Regions from separate parts of the Shewanella sp. FJAT-51649 genome, predicted to be linked through region 3. Evidence: predicted binding sites of a transcription regulator. Region 3 holds the regulator's gene; each other region holds the start of a gene.

Region 1 (3,076 bases), 590 kb from region 3:
CGTCTTGAAGTCGGCCATAATTTTTTGCTTTTCAGCGCTTTTCATCCGGCCGTGGACTAAACCTATGCTCAGTTCCGGCAGCGCTTGGCGCAACTCTTCGGCGGTATCTTCCGCCGCTTGGCACTCGAGGACTTCGGATTCTTCTATCAGAGTACAGACCCAATAGGCTTGGCGTTTATCCGTGACTACGCTGTTGCGGACGCGCTCGAGCACTTCATTGCGACGCGAATCGGGAATGGCGACTGTGGTCACGGGCGTGCGGCCGGGCGGCAACTCATCGATAATCGAGGTGTCCAAATCGGCGTAGGCCGTCATGGCCAAGGTGCGCGGAATGGGGGTCGCCGTCATAATCAACTGGTGGGGATGAAAGCCTTGGTTAATGCCTTTTTCCCTGAGCCCCATCCGTTGGTGAACCCCGAACCTGTGCTGCTCATCGATAATGATTAAAGCCAACTTATTGAAGGTTACCTGCTGCTGGAAGATGGCATGGGTGCCTATCACTATTTGCGCCGCGCCCGATTCAATATCGGCTAAGGATTGCGCCCGTGCCTTGCCTTTAAGCTTGCCCGCAAGCCATCCCACTTTTAACCCGAGGGGTTCAAACCACGCGGCAAAGTTAGTCGCATGCTGCTCGGCGAGTAATTCGGTGGGCGCCATCATAGCCACTTGGTAACCACTTTCGATGGCCTGCAATGCGGCGAGGGCGGCGACCAAGGTTTTACCCGAACCTACATCACCTTGAACTAAGCGCATCATGGGGTGCGGCTGCGCTAAATCTTTACCTATCTCGGCGACGACCCTTTGCTGTGCACCTGTCGGTTTGAAGGGCAATGAGGCGAGAAAGGGATTCAATAGCTGGCCGCTGGCGTGCATGGTCACGGCGGCGTCGAGATTGCTGCGTTGCCTGAGTCGGAGCATGCTGAGGTTATGGGCGAGCAGCTCTTCCTGCACCAGCCGTTGCTGCGCCGGATGTTGGCCTAGCTCTAAGTCAAATTGCGATATTCCTGCGTGAGGGCGATGCAGGGTTTGCAGTGCTTGTTTCAAGCTCATGCTATTGGGCTGCAAATTGGCGGGTAATAACTCGGTCAAACCGCCGTCTTCTAATAATTCGAGGGCTTGCTCGGTAAGTTTGATCCAACTCGCCTGTTTGAGTCCCTCCGTGGTGGGATAAATCGGCGTGAGGGTATCGCTTAAATGAATATCTTCACCGGGATAGACAATTTTGTACTCGGGATGGACGATTTCGGCCTGATGATTGCCCCGACGAATTTCGCCATAGGCGCGGATCATTAAGCCATTTTGCATCGCATTGCGTTGCGCCATCGAAAAGTTAAAGAAGCGCAGACTCATGCTGCCGGTATTATCGCGCACATTGCACACCAGCATGCGTTTGCGGCCTTGAATGATTTGTGTCGACTGGATTTCGGCTTCAATGGTGCCGTAATTTCCCGGCATTAAGGCGGCAATAGGATAAATTTGAGTGCGGTCTTCGTAGCGCAGGGGTAAGTGAAACAGCAGATCTTGTACTGTTGTGATGCCGAGCTTTGCGAGTTTTTCCGCCACCCTTTTGGCGACGCCTTTGAGGTCGGTGATCGGAACAAGATCCAATTGCTGCAAGTCGTTAGCGCTCAATCACTGTGAATTTATACATATACTAACAGAGTGTAAGCGTAAGGCAATCTTGGGCTGAGTTGCTCGGTGGGTGCGGTTATGTGAGGGTTTAGCGACGAATTAAGGATTTATTTCAGTCTTATGGGCTAAATTGCCCTTGGAGCATATTTCTCCTTATCTTATTCATATTAAAATAAATGTGTTTCAATCCTAGAAGTAAACAATAGAGAAAATCATCATTCGTTATTAATAACGTACACTTTGTAAGTTTTTGTGGTTTAATCGAATGATTGATTGCCTGTATCGGGCATAAATCTTTATGCGGTAACACGGTTGTGAATCGATAATAAGAAAGTGACCTCTGGTGACGGATCACATGTGGGGAAACATGGCCGAGGAGTACTCGCCTTTGCGTCTATGGTGCTTAACCTGTTTATTTATTGGCATATTGTTTTCTGCTATGCCGGCATGGGCCAAACTAGATGTGGCGTTTTTCAATCCCGGTGCCGAGGCCGATAGCTTTTGGGGTGATGTCGACAAATTAATGTGGGTGGCATCAGCAAAACTCGACATTAATTTGCAAATTATCCATTCAGATCGCAATCATTTTAAAATGATTAGCCAGTTAGACTCTTTATTAAAATCGCAACAGTCCCTTCCTAATCAGGTTATTTTGGTTAATGAGAAGCAATCAGCATTAAAAATGTTGCAGATGCTTTATCACCATCCCATTTATGTGCAGCTTATTTTGAATGATATTTCCGTGGCCGAACGGGAAATGCTATTGCAAGATCCCCACTGGCAGACCTATTTATTGCCCGCCATTATGCCCGATAACTATGCTATCGGAGCCGAGACCGCTAAAGCTTTGTTAACGGGGTTAGACGTTAAAAAAGCTAAGGTTTTATTGATCTCGGGCGATAAGTCCACGCCCGCATCTGTTCTGCGGACTCAGGGCGCCAACGATTATTTCTTTATGCAACCCAATGTGACAGTCACACAAACGGTTTATGGCCAATGGAGTGAGGATATTGCCTATGGGCAAGCATTGACGCTGCTGACCCGTTATCCCGATTTAAAACTGATTTGGACCGCAAGTGACAGAATGGCGATGGGGGTAATTAAAGCATTGAAGGAAAAAGGGCTCAACCCTGGGCGAGACGTGTTGGTGAGCTCTGTAAATACGTCCGCCGAGATTTTACGACTCCGTCAGGAGCAACAACTCAGTGTACTCGGTGGTGGGCATTTTTTAGCGGGCGCATTGGGGTTAGTGCAACTGCAACATTATCAGGCGACAGGGCAATATTATCCCTACGACAAGGTCCAGTTATTCAGCGTGCTTGAGCCAGGCTCAGAGTTTTATCGCATGTTAGTAGCAAGGGATTGGTCAGCAATTTTCCAATCCCAAATTTTGGATAAGTTGCCACCGCAATAATAACGAATAGGTATCCATGAAGCATCGTAA
Region 2 (3,076 bases), 1.6 Mb from region 3:
GCTTTCAATCCCTTGGCTAGCAGGCTCAGCGGGCGCGACGAAGCCCGCTCTATGTAAATGCGGTAGATACAAGTGGTTGAATGCGGCGACCGAGGCGCCTACGCGCCCCAGTTCTAACCCCGTTAACTCGGCACGAGCGAGGGCAAAATCCCACAATTGAGTATGTTCAAAAATATCCCACACTAAGCGACTATCGGTCAGATTATAATGCGCAAGGCCTTGTTTATTTTCGGCAAATAACGCATCAATCTCTTGGGCTCGATTTTCCACATCATGAATCGCTTTACCTTCACCGAGTAAAGCTTGGGCGACAAACTCCAAGGAGAAACGCTCAAATTGATAAAAGGCCGCCTTTAACCAATCGATACCATCGAGCACCACACGCCCTGGCAAACTTAAGGTTTCTGGCCGAAATTTATTCTCAACTTTCCACTCAAGGAGCGCGCCACCTCGACCAATACGCAGCGGGATCCGGTGCAGTAACGCACGTCGATATAGCAGGGCCAAGTCAAAGGTCACCACCGACCAACCAATAATCACATCGGGATCAAACTCTGTAAACCAGGTGATGAGACGATGGATAAGTGCGGCCTCATCGTTCACCCATTCGATATAGATTGCAGCATCTGGCTGCGCCTCGCCCACCACAATGACTTTTTCATAGGGCTGAGATTGCGCATCGCGTCCATAAAGGGCCACGGAATAGAGTAAACCGTCAAAACTGCATTCAAAATCGAGGGAGATTGAGCGCAGTTTAATTGCAGGCTGCGGCGCAACCGCTTTGGCGCGTATAGCGCTAAAAACAGGCAACTGTCCATCTATGCCTGCTTTGCCGACAAAATGCCCTAAAAATGCCACATCGAGCGCCACAAAACGCTCGATTAAAAAACGCTGTTCGGGACGAATATCCGCCTCAAATAAGGGAATCCCCGCATCCGTCGCTATCCGCTGCAAGTGACGAAACACACTACTCGATGGGGCATATATCGCCGCCACGCTTTGTCTTTTAAAGCTTTTAAGTGCAAGCGGCACAAAGCGCAGCGCCAGCCCCGGCGTCTGTAACTGCAATGCCGCCATATCGCTTTGATGACAAAAACAAATGTACTCAGAGTCCGGTAACTCCACCAGCACAGGGCCTGAAACGGTGGCGAGATAATACTGCAACACAAGCGTTGCACCGCGCGTAATAGCATGGCGCGTGAGGACGCGTCCCTGTACACTCACAGGCGCAGCCGTGTCAGGCGTCAGACTCTCGGGGGGATTCAACTGCGGTTTCACTCTAAGGCTCTCGCTGTTTATTGTTTCTCGGGACACAGAATAAAATTGCCATAAAATGGCAGAAAAGTTTCTTAGGCTATGCAATCACTGTTATTATGTACAGCATTAATTCGATAAAGTAGTGCCGCATGTTACCTGACAACGTAAAAAACCAGATCCGCGCTATCTATAAAGATATTGCCGCGGCTTTGCCTAATTTTAGGCCACGCCGCGAGCAAAATTTTATGGTGGCAGAAATCTCTAAGACCCTAGCTGGCGACTATGACAAAGATAGACGCATCATAGTGGTCGAAGCGGGTACGGGGATTGGTAAATCATTGTCTTATATTTTGGGCACGATCCCGCTTGCGCTCGCGAGTAAGAAAAAGGTCTGTATCGCCACGGCAACCGTGGCGCTGCAGGAGCAGTTACTGCACAAAGACTTACCGTTTTTTCTCGAACAATCAGGGCTAAACTTTCGCTTCGGTCTGGTTAAAGGGCGCCAGCGTTATGTCTGTTTATCTAAACTTGCCATGCTGATCGGCGATGATAACAGTACCCAAATGGCCATGTGGCAAACAAAACCGGATAACAGCCAAATTGCCATGCTGCAGGAGCTGCTAAGCGATTTTAATGAAGGCCGCTGGAACGGTGAAATCGATACGCTATCGACACCTATACCTGACCATCTCTGGCAACAAATCGCCTGCGATAAACACAGTTGTCACCGGCAACTCGCCAGTCATCGAAATTGCCCGTTTCACAAGGCCCGAGAGGATGTGGATACCTGGGATGTACTGATCGCCAACCACAGTTTGCTGTTTGCCGACTTAGAGTTGGGTGGCGGGGTGATTTTGCCCGATCCCGAAGACGTATTTTACGTCATTGACGAAGCTCACCACTTACCTATTGTTGCCCGGGACTTTTCTAGCGCACAGGCAACGCTTAGGGGCGCCGCCGATTGGCTCGAAAAAGTCGGGAAGACCAGTGCAAAGTTACAAAATCAGATAAAGAGCAACAATATCATCGCCCCAGCGCAGGCGATGCAGGATCATATAGGTGACTTAATCGCTCAGCTCAATCAAGTCGCCCACTACTGTGACACTCAAACCAAACAGTTTGCCAATCCCGAGAGCCGCTATCGGTTCGAACACGGTAAATTGCCCGATGCACTAAAAATTCCCGCCGAGAATCTCGCGGCCACCTCTAATCTTGCCCTTAAGCAATTTAACAAGATGCAATTATTGCTGGCCGAGGCGATAAAAGATGGCGATATTCCTAAGCATCAAGCGGAAGCGTTACAGGCCGAAATGGGTTTTATGCTGCAGCGACTCGAAAATCTACAAAAGCTCTGGAAAATGATGGCAAAGGAAGATTCCACGAAAGGCGCGCCCCTCGCCCGCTGGATTGAATTGCTCACAGGCAAACAGGTCGATTATCTGTTTAGCGCCTCACCGATTGAAGTCGGGTTTATGCTCGAGTCTATGCTGTGGCAAAAGGCCGCTGGCGTCGTGCTATGTAGTGCAACGCTTCGGGCGCTGAATAACTTCGACCATTTCGCCCATCAAGTGGGATTATCGGTAAAGGACGGCAGTCGTTATCTCGCCCTGCAATCCCCCTTCGATTATCCGAATAACGCCACGCTCTACTTACCTAAGATGAAAACCGAGCCGACGGACGATGCCTATACCGCTGAGCTTGCCGAACACATTTTGGAGCTGATTGAAGGCGAAATGGCCACCTTAGTGTTGTTTGCATCTTACTGGCAAATGGAGAAAGTCGCCGAGTTGCTCGAGGGCAAACTCACGCAGGAAATTCT
Region 3 (3,076 bases):
ACACAGGCACTAAGGTGACAGGGCGTTCGATGCCACGCAGCACACTGTTGATCGTCATGGCGATCATGCCCGTTTTAGGCGCCAACAAACGACCGGTACGAGAACGACCACCCTCAGAGAAATACTCCACCGAATATCCCTTAGCAAACAGCTGATCGAGGTATTCACGGAACACGGCCGTATAGAGTTTATTGCCGTTAAAACTACGGCGAATAAAGAAAGCACCGCCACGGCGGAACAGCGGCCCAGCTGGCCAGAAGTTTAGGTTAATCCCCGCCGCAATATGCGGTGGCACCATGCCTTGGTAATACAAAATGTAGGATAACAGCAGGTAATCCATATGGCTGCGATGGCAAGGTACATACACAATCTCGTGACCATCATGGTGAAGCTGGCGGATTTGCTCAGCACCTTTGATATTGATACCGCTGTAGAGCTTGTTCCATAACCAAGTTAAGAAACGCTCGGCAATACGCACTAAGCTATCGGAATAATTCGCTGCAATTTCATCAAGATATTCAATTGCTGTTTCACGAGCTTGGGTTTCGGAAATCTTCTTACTCGCCGCTTCTTCTTGAATCGCCTTGCGTAAGGATTCGGATTTCAACAGGGAGTGGAACATCGCCTGACGATTAGGCAGCACAGGTCCTGTCATCACCTTGCGCTGGCGGCGGAAATGCACTCTCGCCACCCGCGCTAACTTATGGGCAATCCCCATATCGGTGCCGTGTTCGTCGGCCATGTAACGCAGCGATACGGCATTAGAAAACTGAACAAAGTTGTGGCGGCCTAAAAATAGGATCATCAGGCACTTACGTAACCAAGTTGGGTTTTCACGCTCAAGTACAGCCGCCTTCATGGTGTCGTCTTCTTTACCCGGAGTACGGCCCCAATACAGGCTCACAGGCACCAGCTGAATATCTAACTCAGGCTTTTCTTTATGTACGGCCAACAAACGCATAAAACATTCGAGGAATGGCTCATTACTAGCACGTTCGCCAAACAAAGGCTTACGCCCTTCGAGGCAAACTACGCGGGGCGCAACAACGCCATTTACCACGAGCGGCTCGTAAGGGCTTGGCAAACCCAGCTTAGTGGTGATTTCGCTTAACGCAGCAATATCACTCAGGGATTCTGTTTTCATTACATAAGCAAGCGGTCTGGAGGCGTCCAGATTCAGATCGGCAAAGGGATCCTGCGGCACAACAATAGTGTGCACTAAGTGTTTTTGGATCCAGCGTAATGATTTCAACCAAAGAGAGTCTTGTTTAGGCATTATTCTTATGCAATGTAAGTACGTTCATTAGCCCCATAGAATACCAGATTCTAGGGAACATTCGCTAATACTCTCCAATCGCGTTAAAAAGTGGTTAATACTTGCACTACGAATAATACTGTATATACTAACAGTAACTGTATAGAAAAACAGGAAAGAACATGAGACCGTTGACGCCACGCCAAGCCGAAATTTTAGAGCTGATTAAACGTAATATTGCCGAGACTGGCATGCCACCCACCCGGGCCGAAATCGCCACCCGTTTGGGTTTTAAAAGTGCAAATGCCGCCGAGGAACACCTTAAGGCATTGGCGAAAAAAGGCTGCATCGAGATCATGCCTGGTACTTCCCGCGGGATCCGCCTCCCAGTTGAGGAAGAAGATAACAGCGAATCAGGCTTACCACTGATTGGCCAAGTGGCTGCTGGCGAACCTATCCTCGCCCAAGAGCATGTCGAACAGTATTACCAAGTCGACCCTAGCATGTTCCACCCTGCCGCCGATTTCTTACTGCGTGTCAGAGGCGACAGTATGAAGAACATCGGTATCCTCGAGGGGGATCTGCTCGCCGTTCATAAAGTACAGCAAGCGCGCAATGGCCAAGTAGTTGTTGCTCGCGTTGACGATGATGTAACAGTTAAACGCTTTGAAAAGAAAGGGAATCTAGTTTATCTACATGCGGAGAATGAAGATTACTCCCCAATTAAAGTCGATTTAAGTTTCCAAAGTCTAACAATAGAAGGGCTCGCCGTAGGGGTGATCCGCAATGGAGATTGGCTATGAACAAACTACTAGGTAATGCCCCGCGTCACCCCGGTTTATGGCTCGATGCGGTACGCGAAACCGATACTGACTGGCAGCATACGCCTATCATCACTATGCCTACAGAGAGCCAAGGGCGCCAAGAGCTGATGCAGCTTAGCAAGCAGTTAGCACAACTGAGCCAACAAGGCCGCTGGGTTGTGCTCATCAACCCTCCTAGTATTGGCTACAAACAGTTACTGGCCAGCGCTGGCGTGCGTATGGATCGCGTTCTCTTAGTCCATGCGAAAGATGAAGTCGAAACCCTGTGGGCAATGGAAAAAGCCTTAACCAGTGGCACTTCAAGCGCAGTAATTACTTGGATCCACTCACTCGATGCCCGCGACAATCGTCGTTTGCAAATTGTGGCCAAGAGTGCCCGCGCCATGGGAATCGTGCTCGAAGGTGTTGTAAATCACTCGACTACGGACGCGACACTCAAGCAACCCGCTCACTTTGCCCAAGGTAGTTTTTTTAGCTCTGTTCATTAAAATTTTTGCACTGCGTATTTAGCCTTGAAAGCCGCCTCACCTGTGAATGTGGGGCTTTTTTTTGGCAATTTTTCAGACAATTAGAAAAAGAAGTGATCTTGATCAATTTTTAAACAGCAAGTATGTTTGATTCAGACGAGCATAATATATCGCCCGTTTAGGCAAAAAATATCGACGATTTATCGAATATCTCTTGCCCACAAAAATCGAGAATAATGGGTTTTATTCAGCAGTATGTGCCAGTGTGGCTAATACCAGCAGTAACAATACTTAATCAAAAGTAAGCCGCCAACGCACGTTGAAGTCAGAGAAGCTTTTTTGGGAACTGAAGAGTTTGCATAGAGTTGAGACTTACTGTGTTGCTCTTCTTTGTAGTTGCTATTCGCAATTGGCAGAGGAGAAGTCTTGTGAAGCAATGGTTGTATTGTTTACTCGTGGTGCTATTCGCCCCACCGTTGGCCGCAGCGGACATGCGGTTCAACATGACCCCTGGCGTAACAGAAATCAGT
Region 4 (3,076 bases), 1.3 Mb from region 3:
CTCGATTTCGGCCACGGTTAAAACCCCAGTCTATGGTGCCAATGGTGAGCTGATTGGGATTGGTGGTATGGATATTCTCATCGATACCATTGGCAAAACCCTGTTAGCGCCAATCAAATACCGTAACTATGGTCAAGCCTTCCTGATGACGGATGAAGGTAAGCTGGTGTATTTCCCCGGATTCTCGGATAAATTCCCGCCGGGTTCACTTGCGAATCAAATCGATAGCCAGTTTAAGGACACCTCAGGCTTTACCGCCTTAAGACAGCAAATGCAGCGCGAAGCGCAGGGCTTTGCCGAAGTCACCTTTAACGGTGTGCCACAGCGGGTAACCTTTGTGTCTGTGGGCGGTGATTATCCTAAGCAGAAATGGCACTTAGCCTTTATGTTGCCCCATGAGGTGATTGAAGCGCCTGTGACCGAAGCCTTCTGGAATGCCTGTTTTGTGGCTTTGGGGATTATGCTCTTAGTCGGCATCACAGTATGGTTGATGTTATTGCCCTTTAGACGCCAGCTCAGCAAGTTACTCGATGCGATGGAAGACATTGCCGAAGGTGATAGCGATTTATCCCAACGCATTCTAATGGAACGGGAAGATGAGTTAGGCAAGCTGGGTGATGCCTTCAACCGCTTTGCCGAAAAGGTGCAGCAGATGTTACTGCATACCCGTAACTTAACTCAAGAGGTCGGCACTGGGGTGATGGATGCACGCCAAGTGTGTGATTTAGCGGTCTCTTCGGTGTCATCGCAGAAACAACAAATCGACTCAGTGGCCACGGCCGCCACCCAAATGGCACAGACGAGCCAAGAAATGGCGATAAGCGCTCAACGGGCGAATGATTTTGCCGAAAAGGCGCAGACTCAGGCCCATGACGGTACCCAAATCGTATCCCGCGCGACCGAAGGCATGAAGGCATTATCGGTTCAAGTGATTGAGGCTGCTAAAGTCATCAAGGAGTTACGTAGCAGCTCAGAGCAAATTGGCGAAGTTTTAAGCGTGATCCGCAACATTGCCGACCAAACCAACTTGCTGGCGCTGAATGCGGCCATCGAGGCGGCGCGGGCGGGTGAGCAAGGTCGAGGCTTTGCCGTGGTGGCCGATGAAGTGCGAACTCTCGCGTCTCGTACCCAAGATTCTACCGCCAACATTCAAGGAATTATCCAAACCCTGCAGCAGAGCGCGCTACAAGCCGAGCAGGTGATGGAGTCTGGGGTTGAGCAGGCAAGGGTCGGACAAGACTTGACCACACAAGTGGAGCAAGCCTTGAGTGATATCGCCAGTGCGATTGTGTCGATTCAGCAGCAAACGGTGGAAATTACCGTGGCGATTGGCCAGCAGGCCGTTGTGGCTGAAGAGGTGGCACAAAACGTTGTTAGCGTGCGCGGTCTGTCCGATCAGTCTTTGCTCTCAAGCCAAGATTTATCCCAAAGTTTGCAAGGGTTTGAGCAAGCGACTCATGAACTGACCCGCAACATTGGCCAATTTAAGATTTAATTCAAATAGTTGTAAATCAAGGGAGCCTTAGGGCTCCCTTTGTTTTTTTGGGCGCTAACAATCCAAGCGCAAACCGCACCGCCGCAAATTGATAAGTGACACTTGATTACTGTTTTTATATACAGTATTTTGGGTGTCGGAGGAATGCAAGGTGCGAAAAATCATTCATATCGATATGGATTGCTATTTTGCTGCGGTGGAAATGCGGGATTTTCCCGAATACCGCGGTAAGCCTTTGGCCGTCGGCGGCAGTCGGGTGCAGCGTGGCGTCATCAGCACTTGTAATTATGAGGCGCGCAAATTTGGTGTGCGTTCTGCCATGGCGACGGGCTACGCATTGAAATTGTGTCCCGATCTTATCCTCGTTCCCGGTCGTATGCAGGTCTATAAAGAGGTCTCACAGCAAATTCGCGCCATTTTCTCCCGATACACAGAGTTAATCGAACCGCTTTCCCTCGATGAGGCCTATTTAGATGTCAGCGATTGTAAGCTGTTTAAGGGCTCTGCCACTTTAATCGCCGAGGCAATTCGCCGGGATATTTTGGCCGAAACTGGGCTGACGGCATCGGCTGGCGTGGCGCCGATTAAATTTCTCGCTAAGGTCGCCTCTGATTTAAATAAACCCAACGGGCAATGTGTTATTCCACCCGATGAGGTTGCCGAGTTCGTTAAAAGCTTATCCCTGCGGAAAATTCCCGGAGTGGGTAAGGTGACCGCTGAAAAACTGTCTTCGCTAGGCTTAAATACCTGCGCCGATGTGCAGGCTTATCCAAAGCAAGAGTTGATTGCCCGTTTTGGTAAGTTTGGCGCCGTGTTAGTCGAGCGGGCCCATGGTGTCGATGATCGTGGGATTTCAGTGAGCCGCGAACGCAAATCCGTAGGCGTTGAGACCACTCTCGCTCAGGATATTTACACGCTGGAGCAGTGCCAGCAGGTGATGCCGGGATTAATTCAAGAGTTGTCCAGCCGTTTAGGGCGAAGCGCTAAGGGGAGGCAAATCCATAAGCAGGTGGTCAAACTTAAATTTAATGATTTTAAACAGACCACAATCGAGCACCGTAGTGACGAGGTCTCCGTGGTGATGTTTTATGAGCTACTGAGCCAAGCTATGGCGAGGCAAGAGGGACGTGGAATTCGGTTACTCGGGGTTTCTGTTGGACTCGCCGAGAGTAAAGACACGCTTTCGCCGCTCATGGTACGCGAAACGAAGCAGTTGGATTTTGTGTTTTAGTGTTTAACTAATCTGGGCGGCTCTGGCTCAGCGCCAATCTGACCTGACTTAACTTAACCTAACTTTGCTTAGTTAGCGCGACAATCAGCCTTACGCAGTGCGCAAATAGAAGCAACAAAAAGGCCGCATGGGTAAACCCTCTGCGGCCTTTGTTATTTAAGTCTTAGCGACTATTCACCCGTAGTGATTATTCACCTTTAGCGGGAATGCGTTCTAGCACAGCAAGGAGCAGATCCCAGTATTGACCAACTGTGGTGATATTGACCATTTCATCCGGGCCATGTGGATAACGGATGGTAGGGCCAATCGACACCATGTCCATTTCTGGATAAGGCTTTTTGAACAGACCA

Evidence for each region. The regulator LexA, encoded in region 3, represses DNA repair genes until DNA is damaged. The targets are predictions, from matches to a motif close to TACTGTATNNNNATACAGTA.
Region 1: the regulator LexA is predicted to act here: its motif matches at 1,634-1,653, upstream of recG (ATP-dependent DNA helicase RecG).
Region 2: the regulator LexA is predicted to act here: its motif matches at 1,364-1,383, upstream of dinG (ATP-dependent DNA helicase DinG).
Region 4: the regulator LexA is predicted to act here: its motif matches at 1,603-1,622, upstream of dinB (DNA polymerase IV).

Annotation. Positions count from the first base shown of each region.
Region 1 is NZ_CP080411.1:357,091-360,166, forward strand. Features, by position in the region: gene recG (ATP-dependent DNA helicase RecG) at 1-1,617, opposite strand, end outside; gene K0H59_RS01730 (ABC transporter substrate-binding protein) at 2,021-3,046, shown strand; gene K0H59_RS01735 (diguanylate cyclase) at 3,063-3,076, shown strand, end outside.
Region 2 is NZ_CP080411.1:2,990,414-2,993,489, forward strand. Features, by position in the region: gene K0H59_RS13310 (DNA polymerase II) at 1-1,266, opposite strand, end outside; gene dinG (ATP-dependent DNA helicase DinG) at 1,407-3,076, shown strand, end outside.
Region 3 is NZ_CP080411.1:4,598,133-4,601,208, forward strand. Features, by position in the region: gene plsB (glycerol-3-phosphate 1-O-acyltransferase PlsB) at 1-1,276, opposite strand, end outside; gene lexA (transcriptional repressor LexA) at 1,438-2,058, shown strand; gene K0H59_RS20130 (cell division inhibitor SulA) at 2,055-2,567, shown strand; gene coxB (cytochrome c oxidase subunit II) at 2,975-3,076, shown strand, end outside.
Region 4 is NZ_CP080411.1:1,093,526-1,096,601, forward strand. Features, by position in the region: gene K0H59_RS04830 (methyl-accepting chemotaxis protein) at 1-1,495, shown strand, start outside; gene dinB (DNA polymerase IV) at 1,647-2,726, shown strand; gene K0H59_RS04840 (aminoacyl-histidine dipeptidase) at 2,914-3,076, opposite strand, start outside.